Regions from separate parts of the Marinoscillum sp. HNIBRBA16962 genome, predicted to be linked through region 1. Evidence: riboswitches for the same ligand, from Rfam matches in the RefSeq annotation. Region 1 holds a riboswitch; the other holds the start of a gene.

Region 1 (5,488 bases):
ATTGCGGCAGGTTAATACGCTTCTTTTGAAGCTCCCTTCGCGCGGAAAAGGGGCTGTTACGAGATGCATCACCCTCGTTCAAAGCACCCAATCGGGTCTTTACTTCCTGACTGTGTATCAGATCAGAAGTTTTCCTGGAAGCCACAGCCTGTCTGTTTTCCTCGAGCTTTGACTGTAACACCTCGGAAGTTTTTCGCTCAGCCAAGCTGGCGATAGTCACCACCTCGTCCAGCTTTTGCCTGGCAAACGCCAGCCAATTCTTAATTTCGTTAGGGAGAGCTTTTTCATTGGTTTCCAGCTCCAGATCGCAGGGCACATGCAACAGCGAACATGAAGGACCCACAAAAACGCGCTCATAACCAAGTTTATCAACAGTCTTTTCGATCAGTTTTAGAGAATGCTCAAAATCATTTTTCCAGATATTCCTCCCATCCACCAGACCAAGGGATAGTGTAAGGCCTTCCGGAGCTAAGTCCAGGATCTTATTAAGCTGATCCGGATCGCGCACCAGATCAATATGAAGTGCGCATACCGGCAATGAAGCAGCAACTTCCGCATTATCCTCCAATCCATTGAAATATGTGGCTACAAGTGTTTTGAGGGTTGGAAAACGTTCTTTGATAAAAGAATAAGTTTTACGGAAAGCTTCTTTGGCTTTTTCGTTCAGGTCCAGACCCAAAAAAGGCTCATCCAGCTGCACCCATTCACCCCCCACAGTTACAAGATCCTGTAACAGGGCCTCATAAGCGGACAACAGCCTGTCCAGAAGATCCAGTTTGTCAAAACCATCTTCTTTTTCCTTGCCCAGCAGCAAATAAGAGACGGGACCTATAATTACCGGTTTGGTAATGATCCCGCATTCGACCTTAGCTTCCAGAAACTCATTGGCGAGTTTGCGTGAGTGGACGCTAAACGTCTGGTCTTTCGTAAATTCCGGAACGATGTAGTGGTAATTGGTATCAAACCATTTGGTCATCTCCATGGCAGTGATGTCATGACCTTTCTTTTGAAAGCCACGGGCCATTGCAAAATAAAGATCCAACTCTGTGAAATCCCCCAACATCAGGGGTTCGTATCGTTCAGGGATAGCCCCCAAAGTCAGGGACATATCAAGCACCTGATCGTAGTAGGAAAAATCATTGGAAGGGATGAGGTCGATCCCCATTTCTTTCTGAAGGTTCCAGTTGGTTTTTCGGGTTTTCTTACCAACAGCCAGCAATTCTTCAAGAGAACCTTTGCCTGACCAGTAGTTTTCACAGGCTTTTTTAAGCTCCCGATGGTTCCCGATTCTGGGGTAACCTAAATTGTGTGTGCGCATTTTTAAAGCTTTTAAAAAAATTGAACATGATTTTAAAAGCCCTTAGCCTAACTTCACAATGCCTTATAGGAACGGGTAAAAGAGGAACGGGATAAAAGATCCCACAAACTGAAAAGCCTCTTTGACCTGCTTCAAATAACGCGAAAGCATTGTCAAATCCCCCGTCAAACAGCTCTGACAGAGGTCGAAAACGGCAGGTCTCCTGGCTTATCTGATCTTCACTCCCTTCTCATCCCGTCTCAGACGAAACAATGGTCTTTTTTGTGAAGACATAACTATCAAGGCATTTCTCCCTGATCAGAATTACAGTTGCGCGTCAGCTCATGATTCCCAACCACACCTGGTCGGTCACATGATTCCCTTTTAATCCCAATATTCTAATAGTAAAATACCGGAACCGCAATCGATTTTGATTAAGAAATCAAGTAAAGAACTTACTCCCAAAGATAACTGAACTGCAACTTTCAACCAACTGAAAGCTACTAAAGATCAACCCTTTCTCCGTCTGGAAAAAGACCGGTTACTTTTTTTATGGCTCTTACCTCCTGATTTTTTCGGACGCTTAAAGTCTCCTCCGGATCTTTTGCCGGAGTGATTAAACCCTCCCCTGTCCCGACGGCCTTTACCTTTCTTTGGAGCATCTTTATAAAAATCTTCCTTCTCGTGATAGGGTTCTTCCAGCTCTTTGCTCTTCTGATCAATCTGTCCCATTTCCAATGCAACCAATCGTTCAATAAGTTCCGTTTTAGAGAGAGAGGACAGTTGGGCTTCCACTTCGTCGGTGATCGCTTTGTCAGGTAGGTCCTGCACAGACTTCACCTCACTTACCCATTTCATAAGGCGCTGCTGTGAGATCTCAACAACTGAAGGCAATTTGGATTTTTGCAGCCCAAGCTTCAGTTTTTTGTCAAACTGATTGATTTTACGTAAGTCGCCGCGGGTAGCCAGCGAAACAGAAACTCCCTTCTCTCCGGCTCTGGCTGTTCGTCCACTTCGGTGAGTATAGTACTCTACATCATCCGGTAGGGAGTGATGGATCACATGCGAGATACTTTTTACATCTATTCCCCTTGCGGCTACATCTGTAGCAGCAACCAGCTTGATCTTGTGGGTTTTGAATTTGTTCATCACCCGGTCACGCTGGTTCTGATTCAGGTCTCCATGCAGAGCCTCCACCGGATATCCCCTGCCTGATAGCTCATCGGCGAGCTTTTGGGTATCGCTCTTGGTCCGGCAAAAAATGATCCCCAGCATGTCCGGTTCCGCATCCAGCATCCTGACGATCGCTTCTGTTTTATCTTCCCGGTTGATCAGGTAGTAATGGTGAGAAATGTTTTCGTTAATTACATTTTTTGGGGTAACCCTTACTTCCTGAGGGTCTACCATGTAGGTCTTTACGATCTGCCGGATCTCCGGCGGCATAGTGGCCGAAAACAACCAGACCATGGATTCTCCTGAAGTAAAAGAAAGGATGGTATCAATGTCCTCCTTAAAGCCCATGTTCAGCATTTCATCCGCTTCGTCCAAAACCAGGGTTTTGATCTTACTGATGTCTATAACTTTTCGCTTCATCAGATCCATCAGACGGCCTGGTGTAGCGATGATGACCTGAGGAGACTTGCTTTTGATGGATTTGATCTGTACCTGTATGGGCGCTCCTCCGTATACAGTTTCCACTTTCAGGCCTTTGATGTATTTGCCAAATGCTTTCAACTGATCGCCGATCTGCTGCCCAAGCTCTCTTGTAGGAGCGAGCACCAGCGTCTGGGTGTAGTCTTTAGTGGTGTCTACCTTTTCTATTAGTGGGAGACCAAAAGCCGCGGTTTTACCGGTACCGGTCTGCGCCAGGCCTATGAAATCAATGTCCTGAGAAATTAATAACGGAATTGCTTCAGACTGAATTTTGGATGGTGTTTCAAAGCCTAACTCAGATACGGCTCTGAGGATTGAGTCGGAAAGACCCAATTGAGAAAAGTTATTCAAATTATTTTTTTTAATACGCTACAAAGGTAGCTCATTTCTGCTGATTATTTAGCAACAATGAAAATATATATGAATCGTGACAGCCTGTACTATAAGTATAATAATATTAGGGTAATAGTATCAACAGGGTTAAATTAAGGCAACAAGCCGCCTATGCGGTCCAGCTTGTTTTAGCAACATATGAACATGAAAAGATACCTCTATGTATTTAGCTTATTTTTTCTAAGCTCCATAGCCATAAAAGCTCAGGTAGATTTCCAGTCTTCCAATCTCCCTATTATCATCATTGATACTGATGAACAGGAAATCCCGGACGAACCTAAAGTTTTTTCCACACTGAAAATCATCGATAACGAACCCGGGGTGATCAATCAGGTAACAGATCCTGCAAATGATTATGATGGATATGCAGGGATAGAACTAAGAGGACAGTCCAGCCAGTTTTTTGATAAGAAAAGCTACGGACTGGAACTACGAACCATCAATAATGAAGACACGTCTGCCATGGTGCTCGGGCTTCCTAAAGAAGAGGATTGGGTATTATACGGCCCCTACTCTGATAAATCGCTGATGAGAAATCACCTCAGTTTCTATCTCTGGTCCAGGATGGGCTGGTATGGCAGTCGTACCAGGTTTTGTGAATTGGTTATCAATAATGACTATAAGGGAGTTTATGTATTTATGGAAAAGATCAAACGCGATGGGGACCGGATAGATATAAGTACCCTGAATCCTGATGAAAACACCGGGGATGATCTGACCGGTGGATATATCATTAAGATTGATAAAACAAATGATGGCGAAACTGTAAAAGGTTGGGCCTCCTCCTTCCCACCACCAAACAGGGAGCAGGACTATCAGGAGATTTTTTTTCAGGTAGAAGAACCGGACCCTGAAGATATTACTTCTACCCAGCTAGACTACATCAGGACTTATGTTTCCGGCTTTGAAGAAGCACTGGCAAGCAGTCAGTTTACTGATCCTGTCTATGGTTACCGGCGATTTATCAATATCCGGTCATTTGTAGATTATTCTCTGTTATCTGAGATAAATCGTAACGTTGATAGCTACAGACTGAGCACCTATTTTTATAAAGATAAGGACAGTAATGATGGCAGGTTAGTCATGGGGCCTCCCTGGGATTACAACCTGGCATTTGGTAACGCTGACTACTGTGACGGATGGGAAACCGACGGGTGGGCCTGGAATTTTAATCAGATTTGCCCCCATGACTATTGGCTGAATCCATTCTGGTGGAATCGGTTCATGCAAGACCCTGTCTATATAGCTCAACTCCAGGAAAGATGGGAAGAACTTCGATCAGGCCCCTTTTCCACAGAAGCTATTCATGCCTACATAGATTCACTGGCCATTGAACTGGAAGCTCCCCAGCAAAGAAACTTCGAGCGCTGGCCGATCCTGGGTTCATACGTATGGCCCAACAGCTATGTGGGTCAAAGCTACAAGGATGAAATAGACTTTCTGAAATCCTGGATTGAGGCTCGAATGAGTTGGCTCGATATTACTATTAGTGACCTGGAGGTGGTTTTAGGGAACCAGCAAGAAACCATATCAGATATTAAGGTCTTTCCTAATCCTGCTTCCGGGCACCTAAAAGTGACCGCTCCTGAAAACCTTATCCATTACCGGTTAACGGACCTGAAAGGCAGGTTGTCTGATTCCGGAGATATTGCCAACAAGTCTGAATTTCTATTGGACATCAGCGAATTACCACAGGGCATATACGTACTTAAAGTAGTTGATTCAAATCATAGAAGTCATATCCACCTGGTAAAGAAAGAATGATATTAAGTTAAGGTTGTAACTTCACAAATCAGTCATTCCAGTGATTCCATCCGGATAGAATCTATCAAATTATTGAAGCGGGAATGCCCCTTTTACCAAAGACTCCATTCTGGAGTGACCTTAACTTAAGAGCATTGACCAGCGCCCTGGTCTGATCATTACAAAGCCGGTACCAGGTTTAAAACGGACTCAGCAAACTGATATGTACTGTTTCTGACCTCCTCTACACTATTCGACTTGACAGGGTTTGCTATGACGTGCTCTCCTGCTCCAGGAAAAGCCCTTAACTCCTTTTGATCCTCGGGTGTGCTGGTTTGAGAATCAAATCGCTGAATAGCTTTTACTGAAATGACCTTATCCTGTTCTTCTTCATTTTTGTAG
Region 2 (5,488 bases), 2.2 Mb from region 1:
TATGGTAACTGGTTGCCTGAATTGGTACCCGCCCCATTCAAAGATCTGGTAAAGGCATATCCACCAGCTATTTTAAGTGGATTTCCTAAAATACTGATCTTAAATGTGTTACCAGCTTCAAAACCGTAAATATTAACAGAGCGGAAATTTTGCGGTGCCCAGAAGCCAGCTGTAGTTGGAAGCCAGATAATCCAGTCTTCATACCAGGTCTGATAAGTAGTGAATGAAAATGTATTCCCCCAGTTCCCCTTTTTTCTTTTCCACGTAAAGCCGCCTTCGTGTGTAAAACCTGTTTCTGGCTTCAGATCCGGATTTCCACCAGGTTGCCAATAACGATCGTTTAGTGTTGGAAAACGAAAAGCAACGGATAGTTTATGGTTTGCTACCATATGATCATCGTCATCCTGGTAAATGCTTAGCTGGGTACCCAATGAAGGGGTAAACGGAAAATGATCCTGGTAAAAAGACTGCCTGAGATTTAGAGTGCTTTTCCACCACGGCAAAAATTGGTACTCAATAGACCCAAAAATATCTGATCGAAAATCCGTGAAATTCTCCGTATAATTTTCTGCTTTAGCTGTAGATAAATTCACATTTGAGCCAACTCTTAGAGCCAGTTTGTCATTTACTTCAAGCCAATAGGTTATTAAAGCTGAATACTGATTAGAAAAAGTTTGATCCGTTTCATTATAGATCTGATCATTACGCAGAAAAGCCAGCGTACTACTGAAGTTGCTACTTTTACCGTTAAACTCATAGCCTGCTGCTACTCTTATATTTTCAGTTTCTAAGTGATCATTCTGATCCGGACTTAGCTTTGATGGCTGGATATCACGATCATTTAGCGTAAGCTGAGCATCTGCAAAAAGATGGGAATACTGAGATATTTCCAGGTTTAGCTTTTGCTGAAGTCCAAAATTTAAAACTGAGGCGTTTTCCTGAGTGAATTCTTCACCATTCAAAGTGTAATCAAAATCATTTTCGATATAGCTTCGGAAAAGGCGTGTATCACCGGTTAGATTCCCACTTTTATACGCACTTTTTACTCCAATGAAGTTCCGACCAAAACTCCCAATCCCCATCTTCACTTGAGCGACGGGGTTTTCTCTGGCCGAAGGATTAGAATCTATCATTACCGTCCCCCCAATTGCCCCACTCCCATAAAGTGCTCCATCCCCACCTGACTGAAGGTCCAGCGACTCCATAAACCAAACCGGCCATTGAGAAAAATCCATCTGACCTAAGGTGGGGTAATTGGCAGGTATACCGTGCCATAGCACATTGGTTTGGCTTGCTGAAGTTCCTCGAAAAGAAATAGTAGCCAACTGCTGATTGCCGTACGACTTGAAATAAATCGAGCTTTTATCATTTAGTGCCTCTTCCAATGAAAAGTCACCGGGCTGCAAGGTTATCTGCTGGAAGTTACCACCAGCGGAAAATCGCTGAAAGTGGTTGCCAGAAACCGTGATTTCGTCTAAGAGCACAGAATCCTGCTGTGCAACAACTACAAAAGTCAGTGCCCATGAAAGGAAAAAAACGTATATTCTCATGACCATGAATCAAACTTTAAAGTCAATTCAAAGCCATCGGAAAAGAAACAGGAAGTATGGTAAACTTAAAGTCTATCAAGTTCCTATAGCTTTCGCCCGAAGCTTAGAAAAAATTAAATGATTGTGGCAGGTCTCCTGGCTTTTCCTTGTCTATCGCCTTCCCATCGTGACATTTATCGTCAGGACAGTGGCAAGATGTGATAGACATTTTTTCGGAATTACAGTTGCGGGGACAGCTCCGGACTGGATCAGCACTTTGCCAATCGCACCGGATTCCCTTTTAATACCGAACAAGCGAAACTTCGTCGGTAACCATAATCGCTGCAAAGCTAATGAATGATCGGATGAATTACATCGTCTGATTTTTTTTAAACAATTTTGGACCTATGAAAAATATCACTCTCCTCGCACTGATCATTATGGTTCTACCTGGCTGTTCACCTGAAAAAGAAACCAATCAGGACAATACCCGAACAGTCAGTCTGGAACTGGATTATGCGAAAAAGTTTACAATTGATGAAACCAAACTTACTGTCACTGAACCCTGGCCAGGAGCTGTAAATCCTATAGAATACCCATTAAAAGAAGTGCCAAAACGAGTAGTAGTAACATCAACCACTCACCTTCCTTATCTGGAGATGCTTGAGGTGGACCACACACTGGTAGGTTTTCCTAACACAAACTACATCAGCTCCGAAAAGATCAGAAAACGCGTGGAGGATGGTGAGATCACTGACCTGGGCCCTGATGGAAACCTCAACCTGGAGCTTCTTTTATCCCTTCAGCCGGATGTAGTGTTCGCCTTTGATATGGGTAATGAATCAAAATCACTGGATAAAATCACTGAGTCTGGGATTCCTGTCATCTATAATGCTGACTACCTTGAAACCTCAGCCCTGGGCCGCGCGGAGTGGATAAAATTTTTCGGGGCTTTTTATGGAAAGGAAGAGCGGGCAGACTCTATCTTCCAACGCATTGAAAATACTTACGACTCACTTAAAACACTTGCTTCATCGGCAAACAAACGTCCCACAATCTTAAGCGGGGTGATGTATGGGGATGCGTGGTTTCTGCCTGGCGGACAAAACTGGGCTGCAGAATTCTACCATCATGCCGGTGGCAAATATATTTGGGAAGAGGACTCCACCAGTGGCTGGCTGGAGATCAGCTTTGAATCGGTGTTTGACAAAGCCCATACTGCAGAATACTGGATCGGTATCAGCACCTTCAACACGAAGGAAGAGCTTGCCGGGCAGGATGAGCGCTACATGGAATTTGAAGCGTTTCAAAACAACCGGGTTTACAACTACAATAAGCGGATCAGCCCATCCGGAGGCTATGATTTCTTTGAGTCAGGATATGCGCGTCCGGATATTGTATTAGCCGATCTAATCAAAATATTACACCCTGAATTGTTGCCTGCATACGAAACTTACTATTTCCGGAAAGTACCATGATCCACCAGCAGCTTGAAGAGTCAAAGAAGAAATGGGTCCGGGTACTTGTCATACTGGCCTTTTTGCTATTGCTGTGCTTCATGGCTAACATCGGCCTTGGTTCGGTACAGATCTCTTTTGGTGGACTCCTACAATTCCTCTCGGGGCAGTCCACCGGTAGTGAAAGCTGGGATCTTATTCTAACAAACTTCAGACTTCCTAAAGCCATAACAGCCATTCTTGTAGGCAGCGCTCTGGGCATTAGTGGTTTACAGATGCAGACATTGTTTCGTAATCCTCTGGCAGGACCTTACATTCTTGGGATCAGTTCGGGAGCTGGTCTCGGCGTGGCAATCGCCATTTTTTTAGGGTTCTATCTCGGGGGCTTTTTAGAGCTCACAGGTATTGGAAGAAGCTGGTTGTTGGTGGCCTCTGCAGGACTGGGGTCATTTTTGGTCTTGTTGATCATCTCTGTGGCTGCGGCCCGGCTGAAGGACAGCGTAACCCTCCTCATTATTGGGTTGATGTTTGGTGCAGCCACCAGCGCTCTGGTCAGCATTCTACAGTTTTTTAGTCAGGCAGAAAACATACAGGCATACGTCATTTGGTCTTTTGGAAGCCTCGGAACCCTGAGCTGGGCAGAACTATCGGTCTTCATCCCCATCATTCTGATCGGGTTAGGAGCCTCTGTATTATTGTCAAAACCCCTGAATACCCTGTTACTGGGAGAAAGTTATGCTGCCAGCCTAGGTCTTAACCTGAAGAAAACCCGACTGCTGATCATCATTAATACAGCGGTACTTGCAGGTACCGTCACTGCATTTTGCGGACCGATCGCATTCTTTGGGGTGGCATTACCACACCTGACCAGGATGCTGTTTAACACTTCCAATCACCTTTTCCTTACCCCGCTAATTATCCTTTTTGGCTCAGCTCTCCTACTAATTTTTGATGTCATTGCCCAGCTGCCCGGTTCAGAGAGCACCCTGCCGATCAATGCTGTTACGGCGCTGTTTGGAGCTCCGTTTGTGATCTATATTTTGCTTCGAAAGAAAAATCTTAATTACTCGTTTAAGTCATGAGCTTACTTGAAACCAGATCATTGACTATCGGGTATCCTCAGCACAAGGGGGAAGACAGGACTCTGCAAAAAGACATTAATGTGCAGGTCCGCCCCGGAGAGATTGTATCTCTGATGGGACAAAATGGGGTTGGGAAAACCACCTTTATCAAATCCATTACCGGTCTGCTGCCAGTACTGGGAGGAGAGGTGCTCTTTGAAAATCAGAACCTGCGGACGCTGAGTAATAAGGATCTATCAAAGCGCGTCAGTCTCGTGCTGACCGAAAAACCTTTTTCTTTTAACATCTCGGTGCTCGAGTTAATAGCCATAGGTCGCCACCCATACAGCAACTGGATGGGGATACTCAGCCAGAAGGATAAGGACATGATAGAGTGGGCTTTTGAGGAAACACATACCAACTACCTGGCCAATAAAAAACTCTACGAACTCAGTGATGGTCAATTACAAAAGGTCATGATCGCACGAGCCCTGGCACAGGAAACTGATCTGATCATCCTGGATGAGCCTACCGCGCACCTGGACCTTCACAATAAAATAGAGGTCATGATGCTACTCAGGCACATTTCACAAACCGGCAAAGGTGTACTGATCTCAACGCATGACATGCAGATATGTACTCAGCTTTCAGATCGATTGTGGCTTTTCAACTTTATGGAGGAAGTCAAAGAAGGGTTACCGGAAGACCTGATCCTCAATGGTACTTTGGAAAAAACACTCTACCTGCAGGATTATGGCTATGACATGATCCATGGATCCATAAAGCTTCCACAAAAAGGGCCACAGGTTTGTGTAGCAGGGCCGACAGAGGTGAAGTTCTGGACCGAACAAGCCCTCAAACGAAATAATTATAAATTAGATTCGGGGGCTAAAATTCAAGTAGAGGTAGCTAATAACGAGTGGAAAATCAGCGGGGAATATGGGACAGAAAAAGTAAAAACCATAGAGAACCTTTTGAAAAAATTATCAGAATTGATTTCCGACAGGCATCCATAATTGCTTTTTTGGTCGTACCTTAAAGGAAACGTCAAATTATCGCCAAAATGAGATCTACTCTATTGATTCTGCTTCTTCAAGCGGTGACTCTTCCAAATACCGCCCAGCCAACAGATTTTTTTACTGAAGCTGATTATTTCTTTGAGACATTTGTGGAAAGCGGACTGGTTAATTATCAGGAAATTCAGGAGAATCCGCATTCGCTAAACAGGCTGATACGAATGATTGCAGAATACAGGGTAAACAGTGTACAGCCCACCGTTCGCAAAGCCTTCTATACAAATGCCTATAACATTCTGGTAATCAAGCAAGTTTTAGAAAACTACCCGACCAAAGGTCCCATGAACATCCAGGGTTTCTTTGATACCAAAACTTACCTGGTAGCCGGAACCCAAATGACTCTGGATTTTCTGGAAAAAGATCTT

What was found. Region 1 has a riboswitch for cobalamin ahead of metE (5-methyltetrahydropteroyltriglutamate--homocysteine S-methyltransferase). Riboswitches for the same ligand answer to the same signal wherever they lie in the genome.
Region 2: another riboswitch for cobalamin. It lies ahead of AC3E9V_RS20280 (TonB-dependent receptor); the one in region 1 lies ahead of metE (5-methyltetrahydropteroyltriglutamate--homocysteine S-methyltransferase).

The regions. Positions count from the first base shown of each region.
Region 1 is NZ_CM173603.1:2,681,834-2,687,321, reverse strand. Features, by position in the region: gene metE (5-methyltetrahydropteroyltriglutamate--homocysteine S-methyltransferase) at 1-1,318, opposite strand, end outside; cobalamin riboswitch at 1,494-1,735, opposite strand; gene AC3E9V_RS11385 (DEAD/DEAH box helicase) at 1,808-3,301, opposite strand; gene AC3E9V_RS11380 (CotH kinase family protein) at 3,488-5,107, shown strand; gene AC3E9V_RS11375 (alpha/beta hydrolase) at 5,266-5,488, opposite strand, start outside.
Region 2 is NZ_CM173603.1:4,863,884-4,869,371, forward strand. Features, by position in the region: gene AC3E9V_RS20280 (TonB-dependent receptor) at 1-1,550, opposite strand, end outside; cobalamin riboswitch at 1,659-1,882, opposite strand; gene AC3E9V_RS20285 (ABC transporter substrate-binding protein) at 1,937-3,007, shown strand; gene AC3E9V_RS20290 (iron chelate uptake ABC transporter family permease subunit) at 3,004-4,068, shown strand; gene AC3E9V_RS20295 (ABC transporter ATP-binding protein) at 4,065-5,063, shown strand; gene AC3E9V_RS20300 (DUF547 domain-containing protein) at 5,111-5,488, shown strand, end outside.